One region of the Chromobacterium sp. ATCC 53434 genome, then DNA from elsewhere that is predicted to be linked to it. Evidence: predicted binding sites of a transcription regulator. Region 1 holds the regulator's gene; the other holds the start of a gene.
The links. Region 1 encodes FliA, which starts transcription of late flagellar genes. Its sites were predicted from a motif close to GCTAAAGNTNNNNNNNNNNCNGCCGATAAT; they were not measured.
Positions count from the first base shown of each region.

Region 1 (15,240 bases):
AGATGATCGCCGAATTCGGCCGCGATTACAGCGAGCTGGCGCAAAGCGCCGCCGAGACGCTGGAAGGCCGGCCCTGAGAGCCGCCCCCTTCAAGGTGTCTTGATTGCGGTGCGTCGCCCAGCGGTGCGTCGCCCAGTGCGTCGCGCGTCGCTCAGGTGCGTCGCCCAGCGGTGCATCGCCCAACGGTGCGTCGCCCCTGCGGGGTGACGCACCCTACCAATAAAAAGGCTGCCCGAGGGCAGCCTTTTTGCTTGGACGCCGCCGCGATCAGCGGCGGTAGTCGACGAAGGCGTAGGCCAGACCGGCGGCGCTGACCGCCGGCTGCCGCGACTCTTCGCGCCACTCGTCGGCGGCGAAGACCGGGAAATGGGCGTCGCCGTCGTAATCGCGGCCGATCTCGGTCAGGCACAGCCGGTCGGCGATCGCTATCGCCTGGCGATACAATTCGGCGCCGCCGATCAGGCAGACCTCGTCGACGTCGCCGGCCAGCGCCATCGCCTGTTCCCAGCGAGTGCGCCACCTCGGCGCCGTCGGCGCGCCAGTCGGCCTGCCGCGTCACGACGATATTGCGCCGTCCAGGCAGCGGCCGGCCTATCGAATCCCAGGTCTTGCGGCCCATGATCACCGGCTTGCCCAAGGTGGCGGCCTTGAAATGCTTCAAGTCCTCCGGCAGATGCCAGGGCAATTGATTGTCGACGCCTATCGTCCGATTGGCGGCCATCGCCGCCACCAGCGTCAGCATCGGTTTCTTCGCCTCGCTCATACCGCCACCTGCGCCTTGATGTGCGGATGCGGATCGTAGTCTTCCAGCGCGAAGTCGTCGAAAGTGAACGCGAACAGGTCCTTGACGTCCGGATTCAGCCGCATCGTCGGCAGCGGGCGCGGTTCGCGCGCCAGTTGCAGCCGCGCCTGCTCCAGATGGTTGCTGTACAGGTGGGCGTCGCCCAGCGTGTGGACGAAATCGCCCGGCTTGAGGCCGCATACCTGGGCCACCATCATCGTCAGCAGCGCGTAGCTGGCGATGTTGAACGGCACGCCGAGGAAGATGTCGGCCGAGCGCTGGTACAGCTGGCAGGACAGCCGGCCATCGGCGACGTAGAACTGGAACAGGCTGTGGCACGGCGGCAGGGCCATCTGGTCCACCAGGGCCGGATTCCACGCCGACACGATCAGCCGGCGCGAGTCCGGATTCTTGCGGATCATGTCCAAGAGCTGGCCGATCTGGTCGATGTGGCGGCCGTCCGGCGCCGGCCAGCTGCGCCACTGGTAGCCGTAGACCGGGCCGAGCTCGCCGTTTTCATCGGCCCACTCGTTCCAGATCGATACGCCGTTTTCCTTCAGATAGCGGATATTCGTATCGCCGGACAGGAACCACAGCAATTCGTGAATGATGGATTTGAGGTGCAGTTTCTTGGTCGTGACCAGCGGGAAACCGTCGGCCAGATTGAAGCGCATCTGGTAGCCGAACACCGAGCGGGTGCCGGTGCCGGTCCGGTCGGCCTTGTCGTGGCCATGTTCCAGCACATGGCTCATCAGGTCGAGGTACTGTTGCATGTGGGCGATTCCGTCAATAATCAGATCTATTGTAACGCCTGCGGCCGCGCCGCGCGAGGCGGAACGCTGGTCGAAACCGGCCGCGATACGCTACCATTCAGTTTAAAATCAAGACAAAAGCATTATTAAAGCGAGCCCATGGCAGAAGATTCCGACCTCGAACGCACCGAACCCGCGTCAGCCAAACGGCTGTCGATGGCGCGGGAAGACGGCAACATTCCCCGATCGAAGGAGTTGTCGACGTTCGCCGTCACCATGGCCGGGGTATCGCTGCTGATGGTGCTGGGCGGCAAGATGGGCCGCTTTCTCGGCGACACCATGCGCCAGGTGCTGACCTTCGACCAGACTACGGTGCAGACCACCGAGCCGGCGCTGCTGCGGATGAAGGAAAGCCTGTTCGGCGCGCTGTGGCAGCTGGCGCCGTTCTTCGGCGGGCTGGCGCTGGTCGCGCTGCTGACGCCGATGCTGGTTGGCGGCTGGAACTTGACGACCAAGGCGCTGGAACCGAACTTCGGCAAGCTCAACCCGCTGCCGGGCATCAAGCGGCTGTTCTCGCTGAACGCCGCCACCGAGGGCCTGAAGGCGATACTGAAGAGCGTGCTGATAGGCGGCATCGCCACCTGGTACATCTGGAAGGAGCGCGGCGACATCATCGGTCTGTTGGCGATGCCGCTGGAGTCCGGCATCCTGAAGATGACCGACCTGATGATACGCACCTTCTTCATCGTCACCTCGGCGATGCTGCTGCTGGTGGCGATAGACGTGCCCTACCAGCTGTGGAGCTACTACAAGAAGCTGCGGATGACCAAGGAAGAGGTCAAGCAGGAATACAAGGAAGCGGAAGGCTCGCCGGAAGTGAAGGGCCGCATCCGCCAGATGCAGCGCGAGGCGGCGCGCAAACGGATGATGCAGGAAGTGCCGAAGGCCAATGTGATCGTCACCAACCCGACCCACTTCGCGGTGGCGCTGAAATACGACGAAGGGATGCGCGCGCCGCAGGTGGTGGCCAAGGGCTCGCTGAAGCTGGCCGAACGCATCATCGACACCGGCAAGGACAGTCACGTGCCGGTGATGCGCTCACCCAGCTTCGCGCGGGCGCTGTACTTCAATGCCGAACTGGGCGAGGATATCCCGGCGCAGCTGTACGCGGCGGCGGCGCAGGTGCTGGCCTACGTGTTCCAGTTGCAGCAGTACCAGGCTGTGGGCGGCGTGGCTCCGGTGTTCCCGGACCAGCTGGAAGTGCCGGCCGAGCTTGACCCGTACAGCAAACGTCCGCAAGATTCGGCGCCTGAAGAAAGCCTCTAAGCCAGCATGGACTCCATCCTCCAAATTCTAAAGGGACTGAAGATCTCCCAGCTCGCCGGGCCGCTGCTCATCATCCTGATCCTGGCGATGATGGTGCTGCCGCTGCCGCCGGTGCTGCTGGACATCTTCTTCACCTTCAACATCGCGGTATCGGTGATCGTGCTGCTGGTGGGGATCAACGTCCGCAAGCCGCTGGACTTCTCGTCCTTCCCGTCGGTGCTGCTGATCACCACGCTGCTGCGATTGTCGCTGAACGTCGCCTCCAGCCGGGTGGTGCTGCTGGAAGGCCATACCGGCCCCGACGCCGCCGGCAAGGTGATCGAATCGTTCTCCCACTTCCTGGTCGGCGGCAATGTCGCCATCGGCATCGTGGTGTTCATCATCATCACCATCATCAACTTCATGGTGATCACCAAGGGCGCCGGCCGGATCGCCGAAGTGTCGGCCCGCTTCACGCTGGACGCGATGCCCGGCAAGCAGATGGCGATCGACGCCGACCTGAACGCCGGCCTGATCGGCGAAGACGAGGCCCGCCGCCGCCGTTCGACCATCGCCGAGGAAGCCAACTTCTTCGGCGCGATGGACGGTGCGTCCAAATTCGTCCGCGGCGACGCGATGGCCGGCATCCTGATCATTCTGATCAACATCATCGGCGGCCTGATCGTCGGCGTGGTCCAGCACGATCTGCCGGTCGGCCAGGCCGGCGAGACCTACACGCTGCTGACCATAGGCGACGGCCTGGTCGCCCAGATTCCGGCGCTGATCATCTCGACCGCCGCCGGTATCGTGGTGTCGCGTGTCGGCACCGATCAGGACATGTCGGAGCAGTTCCTGACCCAGCTGTTCACCAAGCCGCAGGTGCTGTACATCACCTCGGCGGTAATCGGCACGATAGGCCTGATTCCGAACATGCCCCACCTGTCCTTCCTGCTGATCGCCGGCACGCTGCTGCTGTTGGCGCGCACAATGGAGCAGCGCCGCCAGCGCCTGCTGCGGCAGGAGTTGCAGGCGGCCCAGCCGCCGGCTCCGCCGGAGCAGCAGGGCGCCGAGGTCAGCTGGAGCGATGTGCAGCACGTCGACCAGCTGGGCATGGAGGTCGGCTACCGGCTGATCCCGCTGGTGGACCGCACCCAGGACGGCGAGCTGCTGCGGCGCATCCGCGGCATCCGCAAGAAGATCGCCCAGGATCTCGGCTTCCTGGTGCCGCCGGTCCACATCCGCGACAATCTGGAAATCAAGCCCAACGCCTACCGCATCCTGCTGAAGGGGGTGGAGCTGGGCAAGGGCGAGGCCTATATCGGCCAGTTCCTGGCGATCAATCCCGGCCGCGTCAGCCGCGAGATCGCCGGCAACGCCACCACCGACCCGGCTTTCGGCCTGCCGGCGGTGTGGATAGACGCCGGCAAGCGCGAAGAAGCGCAAAGCCTGGGCTATACCGTGGTGGATGCCAGCACCGTGGTGGCCACCCATATCTCCAATCTGCTGCAGACCCATTCGGCCGAACTGTTGGGCCGCGAAGAGGTCCAGGCATTGATCGACCATCAGGCCAAGGAGTCGCCGAAGCTGATCGAGGATCTGGTGCCCAAGGTGGTGCCGCTGGGCACCTTGCAGAAAGTGCTGCAGCAATTGTTGTCCGAGGGCATACACATCCGCGACTTCCGCACCATAGTCGAGACGCTGGCCGACCACATCCCGCAGAACCAGGACGTGGACGAACTGACCGGCGCGGTGCGCACCGCGCTGTCGCGGGTCATCGTGCAGCAGTTGTTCCCCGGCGAGGCGGAACTGCCGCTGATGACGCTGGAGCCGCAGCTGGAAAACGTGCTGATGCAGGCGGTGCAGTCGAAGGCCGGCGGCGGGCTGGAACCGGGTCTGGCGGAAAATCTGCTGTCCAGCGCGGCACAACAGACCGAGCAAGTGGAGATTCAGGGGTACAATCCGGTGCTGCTGACGGCGCCGGGACTACGGCCTTTGCTGGCGCGCTTCCTGCGCCGGGCATTGCCGCAGCTGCGTGTGATTTCGCATAATGAGATTCCAGACAATAAATCCATTCGTATAATTGCGGTAATCGGCGGTGGCAAGGGCTAATCGACAATGGTGGTAAAAAAGTTCTTCGGGAAGACCACTCGAGACGCGCTGCGGCAAGTTCGCGAAGAACTGGGAGCCGACGCCCTCATCTTGTCCAACCGCCCCACCATGGGGGGCGGCGTGGAGATCATGGCCGTGGCCGACGCCGACGTCGCCAATCTGGCCAGCACGCTGTCCACCGCCAGCAGCAAGCATCCGCCGCGCAACGCGCCGCCGGTGGTCAGCCGGCCGCAGCAGCCGGCGCCGATTCCGCCCAACGGCAGCGCCGTCAACCGCGCCATCGCCCGCACCTACGCGATGCCGGTCGAGCCGCTGGAAAGCCCGGCGCCGCCCAGGCTGGACGCCGCGCAGCCGCGAATGGAACCGTCGTACGCCCCGCCGCCGCAAGCGGCGCCCGCAGCCAGCGTGCAGGCGCCGGCGCGCCAGGTGGCGCCGCCGGTGGCCCAGCCGCAAGCTCGCGCCGCCGCCATCCAGCCTCCCAGCCGCCCCGCCCAGCCCGTCGTCGCCCAAGCCAACGGCGAGGAGCCCGAGCAGATGGCGCAGGAACTGAAGCTGATAGGCGACGACGAGATCAAGCTGCTCCGCAGCCTGCTGCAAAGCCAGTTGGCCAGCTTCGCCTGGTCCGACATGGAGGGCAAGGCGCCTAACCGCATCGAGCTGTTCAAGCATCTGCTGGCGATGGGTTTTTCCGCCCAGCTGATCCGTCAGCTGATCGAGAAGATGCCGGCGCAGTACCAGGCCGACGTCGCGGTGAAATGGGCCCGCTCGGCGCTGGCCCACAATCTGAAATGCGCCGACGCCGACCGCGAGGTGATGGACCGCGGCGGCATCTTCGCGCTGGTCGGCCCGACCGGCGTCGGCAAGACCACCACCGTCGCCAAGCTGGCGGCGCGCGCGACGATGCGCTTCGGCGCCCAGCACGTGGCGCTGATCACCACCGACAGCTACCGGATCGGCGCGCAGGACCAGCTGCGCATCTACGGCAAGATACTCGGCGTGCCGGTGTTCTCGATCCAGAACGAGGGCGATCTGCAACTGACGCTGGCCGACCTGTCCAACCGCCACATCGTCTTCATCGACACGGTCGGCATGGGACAGCGCGACGCCCGGGTGCTGGCGCAGATCGACATGCTGCGCACCGCCGGCCGGCCGATCGAGCGCTTGCTGCTGCTGGCCGCCAACACCGATGGCCACACGCTGGAAGACGTCGTGCGGCGCTACCGCGGCGACGGCCTGGCCGGCTGCGTCCTGTCCAAGATAGACGAGGCGGTGGCGCAGGGTCCCAGCCTGGACGTGATCATCCGCAACCGGCTGAAGCTCTATTACGTCACCAACGGCCAGCGCGTGCCGGAAGACCTGCACGCCGCCAACGCCGCCTTCCTGGTAGACCGCGCGATGCGCGCGCAGCAGATCGGCTCGCCGTTCGCGCTGCAGGCCGAGGAGCTGCCCATCATGCAGGCGGCGCAGGCGGGATGGCTGTAAGCGTCATGCAGGACCAGGCCGCCAGTCTCCGCATGCTCGCCGCGCAGCAGAAGCGCGCGCCGAGCTTCGCTTTCATCGGCTCCGAACACGCCGGCACCAGCACGGTGGCGACCGAGTTGGCGCTGGGCCTGGCCTACGCCGGGCTGCGGCCCTTGCTGGTGGACTGCTGTCTGGGCCAGGTGCAGACCCGGCGGCTGGGCGTGCCGTCGACGGCGACGCTGGAAGGCCAGATGATAGGCGCCGGCGGCCTGGACGACATGCTGATCGCTTCGAGACAGGGCGTGCAGTTGATCAATCTCTATGCGCAACCGGAGCAACGTGCCTTATTCTCCACACAGCTGTGGCTGCGGCTGGGCAGCGAATTCGGCGCGCTGGAGCGCGACGCCTCGGCGCTGCTGATCGACGCGCCCGATCCGGCGCGCGATCCGATACCGGCCAGCGTGGCCGACAATCTGATCTTGGTATTAACACCGGCAGCCGACTCGCTGACCACGGCCTACGCTAATATCAAGCGCCTCTCCAGCCTGTACGGCCGGCAGCGCTTCAATGTGCTGATCAACCGCGCGCGCCATCTAGACGAGGCGCGCGAGCTGTTCACCCGGCTGTCGGCGGTGGTGGGGGAGTTTCTGACGGTGTCGCTGCGCTGGGTGGGCTTCGTGCCGCAGGACAGCACGGTGCGCCGCAGCCAGACGCTGCACCGGCCGCTGATGGAAGCCTTTCCGGACAGCGAGGCGGCGGCGGCGTTCTCGCAGCTGGCCGCGGTGCTGTTGCACTGGGACGCGCCGGAAACCGCGCGCGACAGTACCGGATACATGGATTTGCTGATTGCCGCCTCGCGCGACTGGGCCGAGGCAGATGGAGCCAAACCGTTATGACCTTGCCGTCGTTCCGCCGATCGGGCTACGCCAACACGGCCCCCAGCGTCGAGATAGACGTGGAGGCCCACACGCCGCTGGTGCGCAAGCTGGCCAGCATCATGATCGCCCGGCTGCCGGCCTCGGTGGAGCTGGGCGACCTGATACAGGTCGGCATGATCGGCCTGATCGAGGCCGCGCGCCAGTTCGACCCGGCGCAGGGCGTGCAATTCGAAACCTTCGCCAGCCAGCGCATACGCGGCGCGATGCTGGACGAACTGCGGCGCGAGGACTGGCTGCCGCGCCAGGCGCGCCGCAACTCGCGCCAGATCGAGGAAGCGATCTGCCGGCTGGAGCAGCGGCTGGGCCGCTCGCCGCTGGAATCGGAAATCGCCGCCGAGCTGAACCTGGAGCTGGAGCAGTACCAGGACATGCTCGGCGATTGCAAGGGCACCACGCTGCTGCACTTCGAGGATTTCGGCAGCGACGACGAAAACAGCCACAATCCGGTGGCCAACATCGCCGACGACGATTCGCCCGATCCGCTGGCCTCGCTGGCCGACGATGATTTCCGCCAGCAGCTGATCAGCGCGATCAAGTTCCTGCCGGAACGCGACCAGCTGGTGATGGCGCTGTATTACGAACAGGAACTGAATCTGAAGGAAATCGGCGCGGTGCTCGGCGTCACCGAATCCCGCGTCTGCCAGCTGCACAGCCAGGCCATCGCCCGGCTGCGCGCGAAACTGAAGGACTGGCTGTAATCAAACGCCCGTCCCGGATGACGGCGGGCTTCAGACCAGATCGATAACGGAAACATTGTGGACAAGATCAGTTTAATCGCCATCGTGCTCGGCGTGACCGCCATCGTCGCCGGCCAGGCCATCGAGGGGGGCAATATCGGTTCGCTGCTGCAGCTGACCGCCTTCATGATCGTCATCGGCGGCACCACCAGCGCCGTGATGCTGCAAAGCACGCCGAAGCAGTTCATGGCCGGCCTGCGCATGCTGCGCTGGATTTTCCGCCCGCCCAACTTCGACCACGAGAAGATGATCCGCGAAGTGATCAACTGGAGCCAGACCTCGCGCAAGGGCGGCCTGCTGGCGCTGGAAGGCATGATCGCGATGCAGCGCGACCCGTTCACCAAGAAGGGGCTGCAGATGCTGGTCGACGGCACCGAGCCGGACACGCTGCGCGCGGTGATGGATGTGGAAATCAGCATGTTCGAGCACGCCCGCAAGCAGGCGGCGCGGATCTGGGAGTCGGCCGGCGGCTATGCGCCGACGATGGGCATCCTGGGCGCGGTGCTGGGCCTGATCCACGTGATGGAGAACCTGTCCGACCCGTCCAAGCTGGGCGGCGGCATCGCGGTGGCCTTCGTCGCCACCATTTACGGCGTCGGCTCGGCCAACCTGTTTTTCCTGCCTATGGCCAACAAGCTTAAGCACCTGGTGGCGTCGGAGCTGGCGATGAAGGAGCTGGTCGTCGAGGGCATCGTCGCCATCGCCAGCGGAGAGAACCCGCGCATCATCGAGAGCCGCCTGCGCGGCTTCCTGGCGATGCATGAGTAGGCCCCGCGCCGATCACCGCCGGACTTGAAAAAAGGCAAGCATCGCTTGCCTTTTTTCATGCTGGCCGCCAAAAGCGCTCACAATGGCCGCAACGCCCTGCCCGGCTTGCGCAACTCGCTCTCCAGCAGCTTGTAGTAGTCGAGATCGAAGGCCGGCTCGCCCTCCAGCTCGCCGCCGTTGCGGCGGCTACCCAGATAGCACCAGCGGTCGAACAGGTGCTCGACCACGTCGCCGCACACCTCGTCACGCTCCGCCACCGCCACCGCGCCCTCGAACGGCCACGGCTTGACCCTGAGCCGCTGCAGCGCCGTTTGCAGACGGCGGTTGTGGCTGTCGGCGCCCTCGTCGCCGACGCAGGCGCCGCGGCAGCGGCCGATGCGGTAGGCGGCGCACGGCGCGCCCTTGCGGCTGGTGACCTGCTCGACGCCGAGCACCGCCTGACACAGGCCCTGGGCCAGCGCGATCTGGGCCAGGGCCTTGCGCGCCTCGCGCGCGTGGCGGAACAGGCCGTACAGATCGGCGGTGCGGCTGAAGTCTATGGTCTGCGCCGCCACCGACAGCGGCCGCACGAAGCCGTCGTCGCCCGGCGACAATTGCAGCGTGCACACCTCGCCCATCATGCGCGCGCGCGGATTGTGCAGCGGTTGCAGGCGGCGCAGCCACTGCAGCTCCAGCAGATGGGCGCCGAACTCGCCAAGGCTCTCGCGCCATTCCAGCCGCGCCACCGCCTCGTCTATCCGCGCCTCGTGGCTCTTCTGTCCCGGCTTGCGCTCGGCGAAGTGGGCCAGCGCCTTGCGGTACAGATTGGGCGCGCGGCCGACATAGAGCGCGCCGCCGTCGACGCCGAACAAGGCGTAGACGCCGGCGGAGTCCGGCATGTCCTCGATCTGCTGCTGCAAATCGGCCGGCAGGCTGGACAGCTCGGCCGGCTGGGCCAGCAGCTGGGCCGCCTCGTGCGCGATCCGATCCTGCCCCAGCTCGGCGCCGGCGACCTCCAGGAAGCGATGCACGGCCTCGGCGTCGGCCAGCGCCCGATGACGCTCCGGCATCTCGATGCCATGCCGCTCGATCAGGCTGTCCAGGCTGTGCTTGAAATGCTGCGGATACAGCCGGCGCGACAGCTTGACGGTGCACAGCGTGCGCGCCTGGAAGCGCAGGCCGTAGCGACGGAATTCGTTTTTCAGGAAGCCGTAGTCGAAACGGGCGTTGTGCGCCAGCAGCAGCCGGCCCTGCAAACGCGCCAGCAGCTCGGCGGCCAGTGCCGAGAACGGCGGCGCGGCCGCCACCATCTCGTTGCTGATGCCGGTCATGTTCTCGATGAACGGCGGTATCGGCTGGCCGGGATTGACCAGCCAGGACAGGCGTTCGACCCGGTCCCCGTCTATCAGCACCAGGCCGACTTCGGTGATGCGGTCGCGGCTGATGTTGCCGCCGGTGGTTTCCAGGTCGACGATGGCGCAGGGCTGTGCAAACAGTTTATTCAATCTCGATTCGCTCTCGCTGATCAGGGGCCGCGACGTCTTATGCCATCATGTTGGCCGGCCGCGACAGGGACAGCGGGCCAGTTTACCGGCTTTGCAAAAAAAAGCCTACGAGGTGTTGACAGTCAAAAACCCCCTCTGTATTATCCGACCTCTCGCAAGACACAACGTCTCGCGAAACAGCGCACCCGTAGCTCAGTTGGATAGAGTATCTGGCTACGAACCAGAGGGTCGGGCGTTCGAATCGCTCCGGGTGCGCCAGGCATGTCCCTATAGTTTAGCGGTTAGAACACCGCCCTTTCACGGCGGTAGCCGGGGTTCGATTCCCCGTGGGGACGCCAACAATACGCACCCGTAGCTCAGTTGGATAGAGTATCTGGCTACGAACCAGAGGGTCGGGCGTTCGAATCGCTCCGGGTGCGCCAAGCTGTCCCTATAGTTTAGCGGTTAGAACACCGCCCTTTCACGGCGGTAGCCGGGGTTCGATTCCCCGTGGGGACGCCAGGATTCAAGAAAAAGCCCAGCATGCAGATGCCGGGCTTTTTCGCATTTCCCCTTGGCAAAAAGGCCGCCCGCAGGCGGCCCGCCTCCTCAGCCCCGCAAGGCCAGTACCGGTCTCAGCCTCAACGCCGTCAACAGGTGGCGCCACACCGCCAGCACGGCCACCAGCACGCACAACAGCAGCGACAGCAGCAAGGTCCAGCCGCCTATCGGCGCGCGCTCGACGAAGTCGGCCAGATACTGGCGAATGTACAGCCAGGCCGGCAACAAGCCGATCGCCGCGCCGACCAGCAAGACCAGCAGGAACTCGCGGCCGATCAGCCTGACGATCGCGCCGCCGTCGGCGCCGTGCAGCTTGCGCAGCACCACTTCGCGCGTCATCCGCTGCACCGAGTAGGCCGACAGCACATAGATGCCGAAACCGGCGATCAGGATGGAGACGCCGGCCGCCGCGGCCAGCAGCTGCGCCAGCTTGATGTCGCCGCTATAACGCTGGTTCAGCTGGTAACGCGCGCTTTTGATCTCCAGCGGATAATCGGGAAAATAGCGCGGCCACAGGCGGCCGATGCCGGCGCGCAGCGTCGCCTCGTCGCCGCCGAAGCGCAGCGACACGATATTGGTCGAACTGTGTCCAAGCTGGTAGAGCCAGGATCTCGGCCGCTCCCGCGCGCTCTGCAGCTTGACGTCCGACACCACGCCCAGCACCGGCATCGCCTTGCCGGACTCGTTGCGCAGGCTCCGCCCCACCGCCTGCTGCGGCGTGGCGAATCCGAGTTCGCGCGCCGCCGCCGCGCTCAACACCCAACCGTCCCCGGCCTGGTCGGCGCCGTTCGCGCAGCCGGCAAGCAGGCGTCCCGCCAACAGCTTGACGCCGTAGGTCTGCAGATAATCGCAGCCGACCAGCCTGATCTCCAGATTGACCGAGCCCTGGTCCGCCCGCTTGAACGTGCTCATCCGCATCATGCCGTCCACCAGATTGTTGCCGCTCAAGGCCGCCCCGCGGACGCCCGGCAACGCAGCCAGCGCGGTGCGCAAGGCCGCGCGCGCGGCCTGGTCCCGCGGCGTGCTGCCCCCCGCCTCCATCGTCAGGACGCCGTCCACCGCGAAACCCGGATCCAACCGGCTGCCATGCCAGGTCTGCCAGGCGATGGCCAGCGTCACGCCGCTCAGCCCCATCGCGGTGGCGAATTGCAGCACCGTCAGGCCGCGGCGCAGCCAGATGCCGTGGCGAGTCTCCTGCTGATCGCGTCCGGCCAGCGCCTGGGTGGCGCGCACCCTGGCCGCCACCCAGGCCGGATAGGCGCCGGCCAGTCCGCCGACCAGCACGGCGGCCGCCAGGGCCGTCAACACGCTGCCGACCGAAAACACGCCGCCAAGCTCCCGCTCCATCAGATAGCCGAAAACCGGCAGCAGCAGCCACGCCAGCAGCAGGCCGAACAGCACGGCCAGCAGCGCCACCAGCACGGACTCCGTCAGAAATTGCCCGGCCACCCGGCCCACGCTGGCGCCCAGCACCTTGCGCACGCCGATCTCGCGCTGGCGGCGCACGGTGCGCACCGTGGCCAGATTGACGTAGTTGATCGCCGCCAGCAGCAGGATCAGCACGCCGATGGCCGCCAGTCCCAGCACCTGCGTCAGGCTGCCGTGCGCGCCCATGTCCATCGGACTGTCCCGCAAGTCCGGATCGAAATAGACGTCGGCCAGAGAATTGGAGGCGAAGCTCGCCAGCGGCCGGCCGCCCAGCATCTGCCGGAAGCCGGCGGGCAGCGTGCGCGAGAAGGACGAGCGGTCGAACACCTGCTGCAGGCGGCTCACCGCCTGCTCCGCGGACAGGCCCGGACGCGGCCGGAAATACACCTTGCCGCCCATGCTGCCCCAGTTGTCCAGCATCTCGTGGCGGCCGGCGGCGTCCACCGCCGAAAAGTTGCGCCCGCTCAGCATCGAATAGGGCTGGGTCGACGTCAGCGGCGGCGTGGCCAGCACCGCCGCCACCTGATAGTTCTGCCGATTGATGCTCAGACGCTTGCCGACGGCATTGACCGTGCCGAACAGTTGCACGGCCTTTTCCTCGGTCAGCGCCATGCTGTCCGGTCGCGTCAGCGCCGCCCCCAGATCGCCGGCCACCAGCTTCAGCTCAAGCAGCTCGGCGAAATCCGGGTCCACCAGCAGCACATGCTGCGTGCTGACCGTCGAGGCCACCCGCACCGGCAGCTCATAATCCCAGGCGATGCTGGCCTTGTCCGCCAAGCCGCCGTCCCTCAGCGCCTGCACCGCGGGAAACGGCGCCAGACTGCTCCACTGCTTGTCCATTTCCGGCAGGTTGAACCGGGTCTTCAGCTGGTACACCCGCTCCCGTTCCGCCAGATGCTGGTTGTACTGCATCGAAAAACGCACATAGCCCAGCAACAGGAAGCAGCTGGCGAAACCGATCGCCAACCCCGCCACCACCAGACCCGACCAGGCCGATTCTTTCGCCAGCCAGCGCCAGCCTACGCGGAAATCCCGCAACAAATCCTTCATCGCCGTCTCCTCACAACTGCAGCGCGTCGACGACGACGCGGCCGTCCAGCATATTGATGGTGCGCGAAGCCTGGGCGGCGTGCGACGGCGAGTGGGTGACCATCACCACGGTGGTGCCGTCGGCGTTGATCTCGCGCAGCATCTTCATCACCTCGTCGCCATGGGCGCTGTCCAGATTGCCGGTCGGCTCGTCGGCCAGCAGCAGCGCCGGTTCCGCCACCAGCGCTCGGGCGATCGCCACGCGCTGCTGCTGGCCGCCGGACAGCTGCGAGGGCCGGTGTCCGGCCCGGTGGCTGACGCCCAGCCGCTCCAGCGCGGCCGACACCCTGGCCTTGCGCTCGGCCGCCGGCACATCGGAATACTCCAGCGCCAGCGCCACGTTTTCGCGCACCGTCAATTCCTCGATCAGATTGAAGCTCTGGAAGATGAAGCCGATGCGGCCGCGCCGCAGGCGGTTCAGCCTGGCCTCGCTCCAGCCGGCCACATTGTGTCCGTCGAACCAGTACTCGCCGCTGTTCGGCACGTCCAGCAGCCCCAGCAGCGACAGCAGCGTCGACTTGCCGCAACCGGACGGCCCGGTGACGGCGACGTACTCGCCGGCCTCGATTTCCAGATCGACGCCGTTCAGCGCGCGGGTCTGCACCTCTCCGCCGATATGCAGCTTGGTGATATTGCTCAGCTTGATCATGTTTTCCTCTTCTTATGGTTGCAGCGTCAGCTGCCGATACTTGCCGAAACCGGCATAGGAGGAGACGATGACCCTGTCTCCCGCCTTCAGTCCTCCCAGGATTTCCAGCTGGGTCTGGCTGCGGCGGCCGATGCGGATCGCGCGGCGCTCGGCGCTGCCGCCGTCGCCGCTCAGCACCATCGCCCACGTTCCGCCGGTGTCGTTGACGAAGGCGCCGGCCGGCAGCACCAGCCCGCGCACCGGCTCGCCCAGCGTCAGCCGGCCGTCCAGGCCCTGGCCGGCGCTGAGCGCGGCGTCCGGCTTGCCGTCGAACTGCAGCTCCAGCTGGAAATGTCCGTCCTGCACCTGCGGATTGATCGTGCCGACCCGCGCCGGCAGCGTGCGGCCGTCCAGTTCGATGCCGGCGCGCTGACCGCGCCGGACCCGGCCGAGATAGAACTCGTCCACCTGGGCGTTCAGCTTGTAGCTGCCCAGGCTGTCGACCCGGCCGGCCCGATCGCCCGGCTTCAGCGAGCTGCCCACCTGCAGATTGAAATTGGTCAGCTGCCCGTCCATCGGCGCGCGCAGCGACAGCGCGGCCAGGCTGTCGGCCGCCATCCGCGTGCCGCGGCTCAGCTCGTCCTGCGCCTGCCGCATCTGCCGCAGCGCGTCCCGCTTGATGTCCAGCTCCTGCTCCCGGCTTTTCTGCTCGTCGCGGTAGTCGTCGCGGTACTGCTGCAGGCGATCGCGCGAATCCTCCAGCGCCGCCGCGGAAATAAAGCCCTGCGCCGCCAGCGCCGCGTCGCGCCGGTATTGCCGCTCCTGCTGCTTCAGCTTCAGCGCCAGATCGCTGAGCCGGCGGCGGTAGTCGCTGCGCGTCGCCTCCAGCTGCTCGCGGGTGGACGACAGATTGGCGTACTGCTGCGCCAGATCGGACTTGCGCGCCAGCAAGTCCAGCTGGCGCTGCGGATTGGACAGCCGCGCCAGCACCTGGCCGGCGCGGACCCGGTCGCCGTCATGCGCCAGCACCTCGTCCACCCGGCCGCCCTCCACCAGGTCCAGCAGCACCGACTGCGCCGGCTGCACCGTGGCGCGCAGAACCACCTCGTCGCTGAAAGTGCCGGCCGCCACCGCCGCGATCTGCACCTCGCCGGCGGCAACGCGCAGGCCGGCCGGCTGCCAGGTCCACCACGCCGCGACGCCGGCCAGCGCCAGCAGCG
Region 1 is NZ_CP025429.1:3,879,636-3,894,875, forward strand. Features, by position in the region: gene CXB49_RS17050 (GntR family transcriptional regulator) at 1-77, shown strand, start outside; partial or broken gene CXB49_RS17055 (dihydrofolate reductase) at 268-763, opposite strand; gene CXB49_RS17060 (thymidylate synthase) at 760-1,554, opposite strand; gene flhB (flagellar biosynthesis protein FlhB) at 1,693-2,859, shown strand; gene flhA (flagellar biosynthesis protein FlhA) at 2,866-4,947, shown strand; gene flhF (flagellar biosynthesis protein FlhF) at 4,954-6,429, shown strand; gene CXB49_RS17080 (flagellar synthesis regulator FleN) at 6,420-7,304, shown strand; gene CXB49_RS17085 (RNA polymerase sigma factor FliA) at 7,301-8,044, shown strand; gene CXB49_RS17090 (flagellar motor protein) at 8,102-8,851, shown strand; gene CXB49_RS17095 (exonuclease domain-containing protein) at 8,929-10,335, opposite strand; tRNA gene CXB49_RS17100 (tRNA-Arg) at 10,517-10,593, shown strand; tRNA gene CXB49_RS17105 (tRNA-Glu) at 10,599-10,673, shown strand; tRNA gene CXB49_RS17110 (tRNA-Arg) at 10,681-10,757, shown strand; tRNA gene CXB49_RS17115 (tRNA-Glu) at 10,762-10,836, shown strand; gene CXB49_RS17120 (ABC transporter permease) at 10,924-13,353, opposite strand; gene CXB49_RS17125 (ABC transporter ATP-binding protein) at 13,364-14,041, opposite strand; gene CXB49_RS17130 (efflux RND transporter periplasmic adaptor subunit) at 14,054-15,240, opposite strand, start outside.

Region 2 (15,240 bases), 1.7 Mb from region 1:
TATATGGACCGCCACCTGAAGAATGTGATCAAGGTGGTCGATACCCGCAGCAAGATGGAGTACGACGACATCCGCAACCTGTCGCGCCAGGCCGACGAGCTGGGTCTGGCCCGCTTCGTGATCACCGGCGGCGAGCCGCTGGTGATGAAGGACTTCGACCAGGTGATCGAGGCGCTGGATCCGGACAAGCACTACATCATCACCGACAGCAACGGCTGGTTCCTGGACCTGGAGCGCGCCAAGCACCTGAAGGCCATCGGCGTCGAGAAGGTGCAGATCTCGCTGGACAGCTTCGTCGAGAAGGACCATGACAACTTCCGCAACAAGCCCGGCTCGTACAAGCGGGTGCTGCGCGCGGTGGATGCCTGCATGGAAGCCGGCTTGAACCTGATCCTGTCGACGGTGCTGGTCAAGGGCCGGGCCAGGACCGAGGAATTCCGCCAGATGTGCGAATACGTCACCGCGCGCGGCATCGGCCTGTACGTGTCCTACGCCAAGCCGACCGGCTCGTGCACCGAACACCCGGAATTCGTCATCGAGAAAGAGGACGCCGACATCCTGCGCCAGCTGGAGAAGGAGTACAACGTCTTCTCTCACATGACGCCGTCCTATGGTTCGCACAAGGGCTGCATCACCGTCAAGGGCATCATCACCGTGACCTCGACGATGGAAGTGACGCCGTGCCCGTACATCGACTTCTCGATAGGCAATCTGCGCGAGACCTCGTTGAAGGAAGTCTTGGCGCGCGGCATGCGCAATCCGTGGCTGGGGCCCCATCGCCCCGACTGCCTGATCGGCGAAGACCCGAAATTCATCAAGATCCACACGGAAAAGACCGCCGGCGCCAAGTTGCTGCCGCTGCCGTGGGGACAGGGCTTCTCCGACAACGACTCGCTGTACGATTGACGACGGCACGACCTACGGAACCACGGTAAAGGCTTTACCCATGAACGCACCAGACATGATCCAGCCCGGCTCCGCCGCCGCGGGCGACCGCGCGCCGCGCTTCGACCAACACGGCCGATGCCTGCCCCGCGCCGACACCCAGGCCGCCTGTCACAGCCGGACCCGGCGCTACTTTCTGCCGGCGCAGCCGAAGATGGACTACGCGGCGATACACCGCCGCATCGCCGGCCAGCTGGACGGCGCCGCGCCGGACGCCGCCGAATTCGAGCGGTTGGCCCGCGGCGTGCTCGCCGGCCTCGAGGCCGACCCGGCCACCCGCAATCTGCTGAACGGCGTCCACGTGCCCTTCTTCCTGCCGCAAGCCAGCCACGACGACATCGGCGAGGCGCTGGAAAGCCGCTATCTGCCGGCCTTGGAGCGGGTCTACGTCGAGGCCTTGCCGGAATACGGCTTCGTCAACCACCACAAGGCCGGCTTGTCCGGCATGCTGACGCCGGCCGACGGCTCCCGCCATCGGGATCTGATCGCGGCGATGGCCCGCGGCCCGGTCGTCGGCGTCTATTTCCCCTGCCTGCTGGAATACTCGCTGCCGGCGGCGCTCGAACAGATGGCCGACCTGCCCGGCCATTTCCTGCTGGCCGGCGGCTACGACACCGCGGCGGCCTTCATCGGCTCGCCGGACCTGCTGCTGCGCAAGGACGGCTATCCGCCGCTGATGTGGCTGTCCGGGCTGGACAGCGAGAAGGAGGGCGTCGGCTATCACTTCGAAGCCTACGGCTACGACCTGACCTTCAACCGCCGCGTCCACCAGGGCATGGCGGCCGAGTACTGGGCCAGCGGCCTGGTGGTGCTGGCCCAGTAGCCGCGGCATGCCAGCCGTTTGTGACGTTCGCGGCCGGCTGGGCGCGGATCTCGACGCCATCCTGGTCCGCAAGCCCGAGGTATGGGAGGCGTTGCGCGGCGCCTCCCTGTTCGTCAGCGGCGGAACCGGATGGTTCGGCCGCTGGTTGCTGGAGGCCGTCGCCCACGCCAATGCCGCGCTGGGCGCCGATATCACGGTGCTGGCGCTGAGTCGCGATCCCGACGCCTTCGCGCGCCGGGCGCCGCATCTGGCCGCCAATCCGGCGATACGCTTCCATGCCGGCGATGTGCGCGACTTCACGTTTCCCAAGCAACGCTTCAGCCACTTCATCCACGCGGCCACGACATCGGCGCACGAAACCTTCAACGGCGAAGACCCGCTGAACAAGTTCGACACTCTGGTCGCCGGCACCCGGCGCGTGCTCGAGTTCGCCGCCGAGGCCGGCGCCGGGCATTTCCTGTTCACCAGTTCAGGCGCCGCCTACGGTCCGTCGCCGCAGGGCCTGCCGTTGCGGGAGGACGACCCGCTGGCGCCGGACACGATGGACCCGGCCAGCGCGCTGGGCCAGGCCAAGCGGGCGGCGGAATTCCTGTGCGCCGCCTATGCGCAGCGGCACGGCTGGCATCTGAGCGTCGCCCGCTGCTTTTCCTTCGTCGGCCCGTTCATGCCGCTGGACATTCACTATGCCATCGGCAATTTCATGCTGAGCGCGATGCGCAAAGAGCCTATCATCATCAAAGGGGACGGCAGTCCGTTCCGCTCCTACCTGTATATGGGGGATCTGGTGGTCTGGCTGCTGGCGCTGTTGCAGCGGCGGGGCGAGCCGCAGATGTTCAATGTGGGATCGGACGAGGCCGTGACGATAGCCGAGCTGGCGCATCTGGTCCGGGACCGGGTCCATCCGGCGGGCGAGGTCAGGATACTGGGGCGGGCGGAGACCAGCGTCGGCAATCCGGTGCGCAATCTGTACGTGCCGGATATCGGCCGCGCCCGCGAGAGGCTGGGCCTGGCGCCGTGGACGCCGCTCGGCGACGCCGTGCAGTTTTCAGTCGAGGCGTTTCGCGGCGCGTGACGCGGTTTCGCCGGATGGCCAGCCGGCGTCGCGATAGCGGCGCCGGTTTCTCATGCTTGAGAATCAAGAAAGCAAGAAAATATGCAGATCGAAAAAAAATTCTACAATGAGAACCACCAGCCTTATTACATCTGCGCGCCGGGCTATGCCCGGGTCTCCAACGGCATCCGCGCGATGCACCTGCTGTGCCACTACCTGAACAAGCTGGGGGAAGAGGCCTATGTCTTCTCTCCGGAAACCCATCCCGCGCTGCGCACCCCCTATCTGACCCAGGACATCGTCGACCGCCACAAGGCGAGCAAGCGATCGCCCATCGTCGTCTATCCGGAAGTGGTGCACGGCAATCCGCTGAACGGCGGGGCGGTGGTGCGCTACATTCTGAACCACCCCGGCCTGCTCGGCGGCCCGAAGGACTATCCGGCATCGGACATGCTGGTGTTCTGGCAGCACGACTACGTCGACTTCGCCAAATACCCGGACCCGTCCTATATCTTCATCCCGTCGATAGACACGGCGATCTTCAATAACGACGACAATCCGGACGACGGCAAGCGCCATCGGACGCTGATTTATCCGGGGCGCTACAAACAGGCGCAGCAAGATTTCCCCGAGCTGTTCCACGACGCCACCGTCATCACCTACGACTGGCCGGAAAGCCACGAGGCGCTGGCGGCGCTGCTGCGGGAGGGCAAGGTGCTGTACACCTTCGCCAATTCGGCGATCATCTCGGAGGCGCTGCTGTGCGGCTGCCCGGTGGTGATCAAGGAAACCCAGTTCACCAAGAAGCCGGAGGAGCGGGCCGGCGACATGAAGGCGCTGGCGCTGCCGGGCGTCAGCTTCGTCGACGAGCCGGACGCCATCGCCGCCGCGCTGGCGAAAACGCAGGATTACCAGCAGGTCTATCACCAGTACCAGCTCGAGCTGCTGCAACAGCTGGAAGGCTTCATCGCCGCATCGCAGAAGCTGCCGCAGAACGGGCCGAACGAGATCGTCTTCCCGTCGCTGCGGCCGCCGGAGGCGCCGGTCGATCCGGTGCAGGCCGCCTACGACGTCTGGACCAGCCGCCACGAGCTGAAGCCCTTCCATGCGCAGATCCACGCCGAGCGGATGGTGCGCGGCTGGGGCGGGCAGCCGCACTTCATCATCCTGATGCCGCTGAGCGCGGACCAGCAGCCACTGGCGGTGAAGTCGATCAACGCGCTGACGCAGCAGCTGTACAAGCAGTGGCAGCTGATCTTCGTCGCCGATTTCGACGCGCCGAGCGCGGCCTTCATGGGGTCGGACACGCTGGGCTGGCTGCGTATCGACGACGCGAGCGATCCCGGCCAGCTGACGCAGGCCTACGCCGCCGTGCTTGGCGCGCTGCCCTGCGACTGGATCGGCATCCTGCCGGCCGGCGCCGAGCTCGCGGGGCACGCGCTGTTGTCGCTGGGCGACTACGCCGCGCTGCACCCTGAGTGGCTGGCCATCTACAGCGACTGCGATACGCTGGGGCCGGACGGCAAGCGCAGCCGGCCGGCGTTCAAGCCGGACTTCAATCTCGATCATCTGCGCGGCGCCGACTACATCGGCCCGGCGATCTGGTTCAAACGCGACGCGCTGCAGGAGACGGGCGCCTTCGCCGAGGCGCCCGGCGCCGACGGCTACGACGCGGTGTGGCGCTTGCACGACGCCTATGGCGCCGGCGTCGTCGGCCATGTCGCCGACGTGCTGGCGCACCTGCCGGCCGGCGCGCCGTCGCTGGACGACGCCGCCCGCGGCCAGGCGCTGGCCGCGCATCTGGCGCGCCAGCGCTGCGACGCCGAGATCGCGCCGGGACCGGTCGCCGGCAGCCATCGCGTCCGCTATCCGGCGGCGATGGACGCCAAGGTGTCCGTCGTTGTCGTCGATGCCGATGACGGCGTCTGCCTGGCGCCCTGCATCGCGGCCTTGCTGGCCGACGGCGGCGACGCCGTCGTCGAGATACTGGCGGTGGCGTCGGAGGAGGTGGAGTTGCCAGCCGGGACGCGGCTGCTGCGCTGCGACCCGGCATTGAGCCTGCCGGGCCGTTACCAGCTGGGCGCGGAGGCGGCCAGCGGCGACTATCTGCTACTGCTGGACAGTCGCGTTGAAATCGTCGGATCGGACTGGCTGCAGACCTTGCTGGGTCTGGCGTCGCGCGCCGGGGTCGGCGCGGTCGCGCCGCGCTTGCTGCGGCCGGACGGCAAGGCGATCTGGCGCGGACCGCTGCTGCTGGGCGCCGACGACGGCGCCGGCTCGGTCTTCGACGACGCCGACGCGTCGGCGGCCGGCCATCTGGGCCGGCAGCTGGTCGAACACAATCCGGGCGCCGTGCTGCTCGACTACCTGTTGCTGCCGGCCGAGCTGTATCGGCAGGTCGGCGGCATCGACGCCGGGCTGGCCGGTTCGCTGAGCGCCGCCGTCGACCTGAGCCTGAAGATCCGGGCGGCCGGCGGCCTGCTGGTCTGGACGCCGTTCGCCTCGGCGCTGCGGCACCAGGGCGCCGGGGCCGGCGACGCGGACGGTTTCGACGATCAGGCGCTGTACCCGCGCTGGTACGGCCAGCTGTCGCACGACGCGGCCCATAACCGCCATCTCAGCCTCGACAGTCGCCGGGCTTTCGAGATCGAGAACGTGTTCTCGGCCGAATGGGACGGCAGCTTCCACGAGCGCAGCCGGATTCTGGCGCTGCCGGCGTCCGACGTCGGCGCCGCGCGGCTGCGGGCGCCGTTGACGCGGCTGATCGACGACGGCCAGTGTCTGGGCACGCTGCTGCCGTCCGGCGAACGCCTGCCCGGCATCGGCGAGCTCGAGCGGCTCGCGCCCGACGTGCTGGTGCAGGCGGTGCGTTTCGACCCGGCCTTCCTGGCCTGGCAGCGGCGGCACCGCCAACGGCGGCCCGACATCCTGTCGGTGCTGATGCTGGACGCGCTGGACGCCGGTGACGGCGTCAGCCCGGCTTACATGACGGCCCAGCTGCGGGCGTTGGCCCGCGAGGCCGACCGAATCGTCGTGCCGACCGAACCCTTGCGCGAACTCGTCGCGCCGTTCGCGGCCGACGTCCGCCTGGTGCCGGACGCGCTCGACGACGCGCGCTGGGACAATCTGACGGCCTTGCGGCGCATAGGCAAGAAGCCCAGGGTCGGCTGGGTCGGGTCGCGGCAGGAAGCCGGCGATCTGCTGTTGTTGTCCGGACTGATCCTGGCCACCGCCGGCGAGATCGAATGGGTGGTGCTCGGCGATTGTCCGGAGGCGATCCAGCCGTATCTGGAGGAATACCATCCGTTCGACCTGGACGGCGAGCGCTATCCGATCAAACTGGCTAGTCTGTGCCTTGATCTGGCGGTGATGCCCAAGGCCGTCCATTTCGGCAATCAGACGGCGAGTCCGCTGCGGGTGTTCGAATACGGCGCGATCGGCGTGCCGGTGATCTGCACCGCGCTCGACGCCGTGCGCGGCTCGCAGGCGCCGGTGGCGCTGGTCGACAACGATATGGCCAGCTGGGGCCAGGCGCTGATGGCGCGGGCCGGAGATCTGGACGCGACGGGCCGCGAAGGCGACGCGCTGCGTGCCTGGGTCAGGGAAAATTGCATGCTCAGCCAACGCTTGCCCTTATGGCAGGAGGTGTTTGGCCGATAATGTGGTAGACGGCGCGGCGTTCCTGACGGGGCGCCGCGCGGGCGGGTGTCGCTAAGAGCCTGTTTACGATCTTTTTCCGAGCAGCGCAGCCCAGCCAGCAGGCCAGATGCAAGGCGGAGGGCGTAGGCCTTGGTGATTCCAAGGCCTAGCCTGACAACGCGGCAGATGGCCTGCTGGCTGGGCTGCCCTTCGGGGCGGTGTTCTGCCGGCGCATGGCTTTGTCAAACGTCCCTGGCAGTGAACGACACTGCGGCGGGCCGTTTTCCGCGCCCTGCATCCGGCAGAAAACCGCCGATGCCGCAAAAGATCGTAAACAGGCTCTAACAGACCGCCGGCGGGCAGTAGACGCAGACTTTATTCTGGTATTCAAACGATTGCGGATCGCGGACGGCCCGAAGGCGCTGGGCTGGTCGTTGATCGGGGAGGGATGAATGAAGAAAGTGCTGTTTGTCGTACCGATGCATATTTCCTGGGATTCGTTCACCAAGCCCGAGTTCTACAATGTGCAGCTGGCCAAGAGCGATGGCAAGGTCTACAACATCCCGCGCACCGACCTGCCGCTGGGACCGTTGTCGATCTCGGCCTATCTGAAGAAATTCCTGCCGCTGGACGTCAAGCTGATCGACTTCAACGCCGAGGTCAACGCGCTGGACGCGGTGCCCTTCGACTGCTTCGAGGCGCTGTGCCGGCATTTCTTCGAGCAGATCCGGGATTTCCAGCCCGACTTCGTCGGCATTTCCTCGCTGTTCAGTCCGTCCTTCGCCAACTTCATGGACTGTGGGCGGATGGCGCGCGAGGTTTGGCCAAATAGTCTGGTGATAGGCGGCGGCAATATCCCGACCAACAGCTATGAGCAGATCTACCGCGAAATGGGCTGCACCTTCTTCGACGGCCTGTGCTTCGGCGAGGGCGAGAAGCCGATGCTGCACCTGCTGCAGGCCGAGGACCCGCGCGCCTTCCTGGAAACCTCCGACACCTGGATCACGCGCGCCAAGGTGATGGGCGAGATGCTGTTCGCGCCCAAGCACGACTTCATCGACGATCTGGACGAGATTCCGTTCTTCGATTACGACCTGTGCGATATCGACAAGCACGAGATCAACCAGGTCGTCGCCTCCTACCATAATCTGGACAAGACCCGCGGTTTCCACGTGATGACCTCGCGCGGCTGCCCGTTCCTGTGCACCTTTTGCGCCTCGCACCGGACCCACGGCCGTTCGATGCGCTACCATTCGCTGACGCGGGTGAAGGAGGACTTCACCCGCCTGGTCGAGAAGTACAAGGCGGAAACGGTGATCTTCCAGGACGACCACCTGATGGCCGACTCGGACCGGGTGTACAAGATCCTGGACATCGTCAAATCGCTGAATCTGCATTCGGTCTACCAGAACGGCCTGACGCTTTACGCGCTGGACCGTCCGATGCTGGAGGCCTTCTGGGACGCCGGCGTCCGCCACCTGGTGCTGCCGGTCGAGAGCGGCAGCGAGAAGGTGTTGAAGAAGCAGATGAAAAAGCCGCTGAAGATGAAGATCTCCGAGCGGGTGGCCAGGGATTGCCGCGATCTCGGCATCTACACCAATACCAATATCCTGATCGGCATGCCGGGCGAAACCAAGGCCGATCTGGAGGAGGCGCGGCATAATCTGCGCGAGATCGCGTCGAACTGGTTCAACATCGCCTGCGCCAGCCCCATCGTCGGCAGCGAGATCCACGAAATCTCCCGGGACAAGGGCTACATCAAGATCAACGCGCTGGGCTCGGACTACCGCACCGCCGTCATCAACACCGAGGACTTCAGCTCCGACTTCATCCAGGAATACCAGTACTTCATGAACTTGGACCTGAACTTCGTCCACAACTACGACATACGCTGCGGCAATTACGCCTGGGCCGAACGCGGTTTGAAAAACGTGCTGCGCCTGAAGAGCGATCACGCGCTGGCCCATTACTATCTGGCGGTGTGCTATCGGGAGACCGGCAAGCCGGAGTTGGCCGCTCAGCACCACGACAGCTATCTCGAGTCGGTGAAAAATCCGTTCTGGGGGCGCTGGGCCTGGATTTTCGGCCTGGAGGGCGTCAATCCCGACGACTGGTCCGCCGCCGACTACGGCCTGTTGGGCGAGGTTCTGCAGCCGCCGGCCGACGAATATCCGCTGCCGATGGCGGCGCAGGCCTGAGCCGCCGGTCCGGCGCGCGCCCGCTCGCCGGACCGGGCAGAAAATTCGGTTAATAATATCGGCGCCGTCATGGCGGCGGGCTTTCTGTTGTACGCTTACGGAATTGAGGACGGCCCCCCGCCGGCGACAAGCCCGCAGGCCGCCGCCGTCCGCTACACCCGCTCTATTGGCCGCTGCGCCGCCGACTCGCGCGCAGCGGCTTCGATTCATTCATGACCCAGCGAGCCGCAGCCATGAACTCTCAGGAAAACAATGTGGAACCACAAGAAACTCGCAAGCCGCGCATAGGGGTGCTGACCCGCGACCTGCAGGACGCCGCCTGCTACAAGCTCAGGCTGGGCGATCCGCTTGGCCTGATGTCGCCGGTGGTGGACGCCTATCTGTTCCGCAACCAGGCCGAGTTCAGTTTCGAGGCCGTCTACCCGTTCAAGGACGATCGCGAGTTTGTCGACGCGATGGACATGTTCGTCGTGCAGCGGCTGTTCCCGTATCCAGAGTTCCGGCCGGTGCTGGAAATGATAGTCGAGTCCGGCAAGCCCATCGTCTACGAGCTGGATGACTGGCTGCTGAACGTGTCGGAACAGCACGTGATGTACGATCTGTGCTGGCCGGCCTTCGACGGCATAGAGTGGCTGCTGCCGAAATGCTCGCTGGTCACCGTGTCGACCGATGTGCTGGCCGACAAGGTCAGGCCGTACAACGACAAGATATTCGTGTTTCCGAACCAGCTGGCGAAAGAGCGCTTGGTGGAGCCGCTGCCGCACAGCGGCCAGATCACCATAGGCTTCGCCGGCACCAGCACCCACGGCAAGGACGTGGAAATGGTGTCCTCGGCGCTGAAGCGCATCTACAACGAGTACGCCGGCCAGGTGAAGTTCGTGTTCTGGGGCGATGTGCCGCCGGACTTCGTCGGCATCAAGGATGTGCGCAAGGTGCCGGAATTCGTCACCTACAACGAATACCTGGCCGAGCTGGCCAAGCTGAAGATAGACATCGGCATCGCCCCGCTGGTGCGCAGCGACTTCAATGATTACAAGTCCGACCTGAAATGGCTGGAGTACGCGGTGGTCGGCGCGGCGGCGGTGGTGTCCGACGTGCTGCCGTACGCCGAGCTGAAGGACAGCGAGCTGGCGGTGATGGCGGAAAACACCGAGGACGGCTGGGTGACGGCGATCAGCAAGCTGATCGACGATCCCGAGCTGCGGGCCAGCCAGGCCGAGAAGGCGCGGCGCCATGTGCTGGACCATAGGCTGCTGGAGCGGCACATCGGCGATCTGCTGGCCGAATACGCCAAGCTGCTGCCGGCGGCGCTGCGGCCGCAGCCGCTGACCGAGCCCGGCCCTATCATCCCGTACACGCTGGGCGAGAACGACATCGACGGCTCCAAGGCCTATCGCAAGTGGGTGAGGCGCCATCAGCTGCGCGAGGTGCACGCCGAGCAGCTGGCCGAGCGGATGATGCTGGCCTGGAAGCAGGTGCCGCTGTTCAACCTGATCCTGCTGGCGCCGTCAGCCAAGCTGGCGCGGTTGTCGGAGAGCTTCACCGCGATGGAGGACCTGCTGTATCGGAACTGGCGGCTGATCGTGATTTCCGACGCCTCGGAACCGGATCCGGTATTCAGCAGCAGCCCGCAGCTCGGCTGGGTGCAGCTGGACAGCATGGACGACGACTCCCAGGTCGCCACGGTGGTCAACGGCATCATCGCCGACGTGCCGTCCGACTGGGTGATGCTGCTGCCGGCCGGCGCGCGGCTGCAGCCTAACGCGCTGGCGCGGCTGGGCGAGGAAATCCATGCACATCCGGAATACGGCGCCATCTATTGCGACCACGACGTGGTCTCGCCGATGGGCAGGCGCTTCCGTCCGGCCTTCCTGCCCGACTTCTCGCCGGAATACCTGCGCTCGATGGACTACGTCAGCTACGCGGTGGCCTTCAGCCGGGAGACGCTGGCCAAGATAGGCGGCATCCAGCCGTATCCGCGCGCCCATTGCTACGACGCGCTGCTGCGCGTCTACGAGGCCGGAGACCGCGGCGCGATCGGCCACATCGACGACATGCTGGTGTCCCTGCCCTGGGTCGATCCCAAGACCGACAGCCTCGGCAACGCCTCGCGCCGGGTGGCGCTGGAGAGCCATATCGCCCGCTGCGGCCTGCCGGTGACGCTGCTCGACGGCCTGGTGCCCGGCACCTTCTGCTACCAGTACCAGCTGCTGGCTTCGCCGCTGGTGTCGGTGATCATCCCGAACAAGGACAAGCTGGAGTGCCTGGCGCCTTGCCTGAACAGCCTGTTCGGCATCACCGGCTACCAGAATTTCGAGGTGCTGATCGTCGACAACGCCTCCGAGGACCCGGAAACCTTCGAATACTACGAGCAGGTCCAGGCCAGCTATCCGGGCCGGGTGCAGGTGCTCAGCTACGACGCGCCGTTCAATTTCTCGGCCCAGTGCAATATCGGCGCCCGCGCGGCGCGCGGCGAGTATCTGCTGCTGCTGAACAACGACACCGAGGTGGTGTTCCCGCACTGGCTGGAGCGGATGCTGGCGACGGCGCAGCAACCCGGCGTCGGCGCCGTCGGCGCCCGCCTGCTGTATCCGGAGATCGGCCAGGTGCAGCATGCCGGCATCGTGCTGGGCATGCCCGGCGGCATGTATTCGGTGGCCGACCACGTGTTCGAGAGCCTGGACTATCTGTACGCCGGCTATCTGAACCGCAGCTTGACGATGCAGAACTACTCGGCGGTCACCGCCGCCTGCCTGCTGGTGGAGAAGCAGATCTACGACGCGGTCGGTGGCATGGACGAGGAAGCGCTCCAGGTCTGCTTCAACGATGTCGATTTCTGCCTGAAGATACAGGCGGGCGGCCTGCGCAACGTCTACAACCCCTTCGTCGTGCTTTACCACCACCACGCCAAGAGCATAGGCCGGGTGACCACCGACCCGCGGCCGGCGCTGAAGGCGGCGGTGCGCGAGCGGGAAGAGATGGAGGTGATGCTGGAGCGCTGGCTGCCGGTGATCGCCAACGACCCCGGCTTCAACCGCCATCTGTCGCTGCGCACGCGGCGGGTGACGATAGAGTCCGACCGCCTGGTCGCCTGGGACGCCAAGCTGCCCGGACGCAAGCGGGTGCTCGGCATCCCGGTGCCGGGCGGCAGCGGCGAGTACCGGCTGAGCCAGCCGCTGTCGATGCTGCAGGAAAAGGGCAAGCTGGACGGCGAGATCCACCAGCCGTCGGCCGGCATCGCGACCGTGGTCGAGCTGGCGCGCCAGGCGCCGGACACCGTGCTGCTGCACACCGGCATCAGCGATTACATCTACGAGACCGTCGCGGCCTACCGCCGCTACCTGCCCGACCTGCGCATCGTGTTCGGCCTCGACGACCTGGTCGGCGGCGTGCCGGAGAAGAGCAGCTTGTACGACCACTGGTCGCGGCACTATCCGGACGCCAAGCAGCGGCTGCGCCGCGTGCTGAAGCTGTGCGACGCCGCCGTGGTGTCGACGCAGCCTCTGGCCGACTTCATCGAGAAGATGGTCGGCGAGGTGGTGATCGCGCCGAACCGGCTGCGTCGAAGCATCTGGAGCGGCCTGAAGTCGCAGCGGCGCGCCGGCGACAAGCCGCGCGTCGGCTGGGTCGGCGCCGGCCAGCACCGCGGCGACCTGGAGCTGATACACGAGGTGATCCTGGCCACCTACAAGGAGGTGGACTGGGTGTTCATGGGCATGTGCCTGCCGCAATTCCGGCCGTATGTGAAGGAAATGCACCACGCGGTGCGGTTCGACGAGTACGCCGCCAAGGTGGCCAGCCTGAATCTGGACCTGGCGGTGGCGCCGCTGGAGCTCAACCCGTTCAACGAGGCCAAGAGCAATCTGCGGCTGCTGGAATACGGCGTGCTGGGCTGGCCGGTGGTGTGCACCGACATCTACCCGTACCAGACCAACGACGCGCCGGTATGCCGCGTGCCGAACCGGGCCGATGCCTGGATAGAGGCGATACGCGCCCGAGTCAACGATCTGGACGCGCTGGAGAAGGAGGGCGACGCGCTGAGGGCCTGGTTCGACCGCGATTACTGGCTGGAGGACCATTACGAGGACTGGTTCCGCGTTTTGCACGGCTAAGCCGCGCAAACGCCCGCTCACGGCCCCTTCGGGGGCCGTTTTCGTTCAATTCGCGCTGATTTGGCGCGGATTTTTGGTAATAGTGCCATTTTCATAAGTATTCCCCGGCCGCGGCCGATCTTGCTGTCAACAGGCAAGAACTTTCGATGGTCCTCTGGGCCGATAAGGGGAATGAAATGGCAATCACCGTCAATACCAACCTGGCCTCGTTGCAGGCCCAGATCAACCTGAACGGCTCCAGCAACTCGCTGAGCCAATCGCTGCAACGCCTGTCCTCCGGCCTGCGCGTCAACAGCGCCAAGGACGACGCCGCCGGCCTGGCGATTTCCCAGACCCTGACTTCGGCCATCCGCGGCAACAACCAGGCGATCAAGAACGCCAACGACGGCATCTCCGTCGGTCAGACGGCCGAAGGCGCGCTGGGCCAGATCGCCAACAACCTGCAGCGCATCCGCGAAATCGCGGTGCAGGCGTCGAACGGCTCGGTCAGCAACAACAACCGCTCGCAGCTGCAGAACGAAGTCGACCAGCTGACCCAGGAAATCTCGCGTATCGTCCAGACCACCGAGTTCAACGGCACCAAGCTGCTGTCCGGCGGCGCGACGCTGACTTTCCAGGTCGGTTCGTCCGGCTCCACCGACAACCAGGTTTCGGTGTCCTCCACCGACCTGACTTCCGGCAGCACGCTGAAGTCGTACAACTCGGCGCTGACCGCGACCAAGACCATCGACGTCACCACCCAGGGCGGCGCCTCCGGCATCCTGTCCTCGCTGGACGCCGACATCTCGCAGATCTCCAATGTGCGCTCGACCTTCGGCGCGGTGCAGAACCGCTTCGACGCGGTGGTGTCGAACTTGCAGAACTACACCTCCAACCTGACCGCCGCCAACAGCCGCATCATGGATGTCGACTTCGCGTCGGAAACCGCCAACCTGACCAAGAACCAGATTCTGCAACAGGCCGGCAGCTCGATCCTGAAGCAGGCGAACTCGCTGCCGCAGTCGGCGCTGACCCTGCTGCAATAATTCTGGCAAGCGGCCCGGCCGCCGCCGTAGACGGCGGCGCCGGGCCAGGCGGAGCAACGGTTTTGACGATGGAGACGACGATGGGCTGAGGCGTAGCGCGCAAGGAGTGGCGAAAGAAAATGTGAAAATTCACGTTTTCGCCGTAAAGTTCGGAATGTGCCGGCCGATATGCAGTGTAAGCAAGCCTCTTTGCCCACACTGAGTATCAGGAGAGTCATCATGGCCATTACCGTCAATACCAATATTTCGTCGCTGCAAGCGCAGCTGAACCTGAACAATTCGCAGATGTCGCTGTCCCAATCGCTGGCCCGTCTGTCTTCCGGCCTGCGCGTGAACAGCGCCAAGGACGATGCTGCCGGTCTGGCCATTTCGCAGACCCTGACCTCGGCCATCCGCGGTAACAACCAGGCGATCAGTAACGCCAACGACGGTATCTCCGTCGGGCAGACCGCTGAAGGCGCGCTGGGTCAGATCGCGAACAACCTGCAGCGTATCCGTGAAATCGCGGTGCAGTCCGCCAACGCCTCCGTCAGCAACACTAACCGTTCGCAGCTGCAGAACGAAGTGGACCAGCTGACCCAGGAAATCTCGCGTATCGTGCAGACCACCCAGTTCAACGGCACCCAGCTGTTGTCGGGTAGCGCGGTGCTGACTTTCCAGGTCGGTTCGTCCGGCGCCAGCAGCAACCAGGTTTCGATTTCGTCGGTGGACATGACCTCCGCCGGCACGCTGTGTAGCTACAACTCGGCGCTGACCGCGACCGGTACGATCAACATCACCTCCCAGTCCGGCGCCTCGGCCATCCTGTCGTCGCTCGATGCCGACATCGCGGAAATCTCCACGGTGCGTTCGACCTGGGGTTCGGTGCAGAACCGGTTTGACGCCGTAGTCGCCAACCTGCAAAACTACGTGCAAAACCTGACTGCGGCCAATAGCCGGATCGTGGATGTGGACTTTGCTTCGGAAACGGCTAACCTGACTAAGAACCAGATTCTGCAACAGGCCGGCGCGTCGATTCTGAAACAGGCCAATACTCTGCCTCAAGCAGCCTTGACGCTGCTGCAATAGGTGTAAACTGATGGTATAGCCAGTCTGCAGCTCCGGTTGGGCAGCCGGAGCTGTAGCCATTAGGAGCGTGATCATGCAAATCCCTTCCATTTTGTCGCCAGCAACAACCGCTGCAGCCGCTCCTGTGCCTCGTCAGCAGCTGGTTGAATTGGCGCAAGCGCCTTCTAATGACCCGAATCAGCCGGTATTGGCCGATTCGAGCCAGGCTGTCGCCGCGGCTGGGCAGAGCCAGCAGCAACAGTCATCTGCCGATGCGCAGCAAAAGCAGCAAACCGATCCCAAGCAGTTGCAGGACTCGGTCAACCAGCTCAACAGTATGGCGGAGGAACTGAACAACAGCTCCTTGCAGTTTTCCGTCGACAAGGACACCGGGTCCACC
Region 2 is NZ_CP025429.1:448,572-463,811, forward strand. Features, by position in the region: gene CXB49_RS01930 (radical SAM/SPASM domain-containing protein) at 1-906, shown strand, start outside; gene CXB49_RS01935 (hypothetical protein) at 947-1,768, shown strand; gene CXB49_RS01940 (NAD(P)-dependent oxidoreductase) at 1,776-2,840, shown strand; gene CXB49_RS01945 (hypothetical protein) at 2,922-6,479, shown strand; gene CXB49_RS01950 (radical SAM protein) at 6,911-8,656, shown strand; gene CXB49_RS01955 (glycosyltransferase) at 8,911-12,768, shown strand; gene CXB49_RS01960 (flagellin) at 12,945-13,793, shown strand; gene CXB49_RS01965 (flagellin) at 14,013-14,861, shown strand; gene CXB49_RS01970 (flagellar protein FlaG) at 14,935-15,240, shown strand, end outside.
Region 2: a site for FliA is predicted at 12,861-12,890, ahead of CXB49_RS01960 (flagellin). Genes of this name have one in related genera too.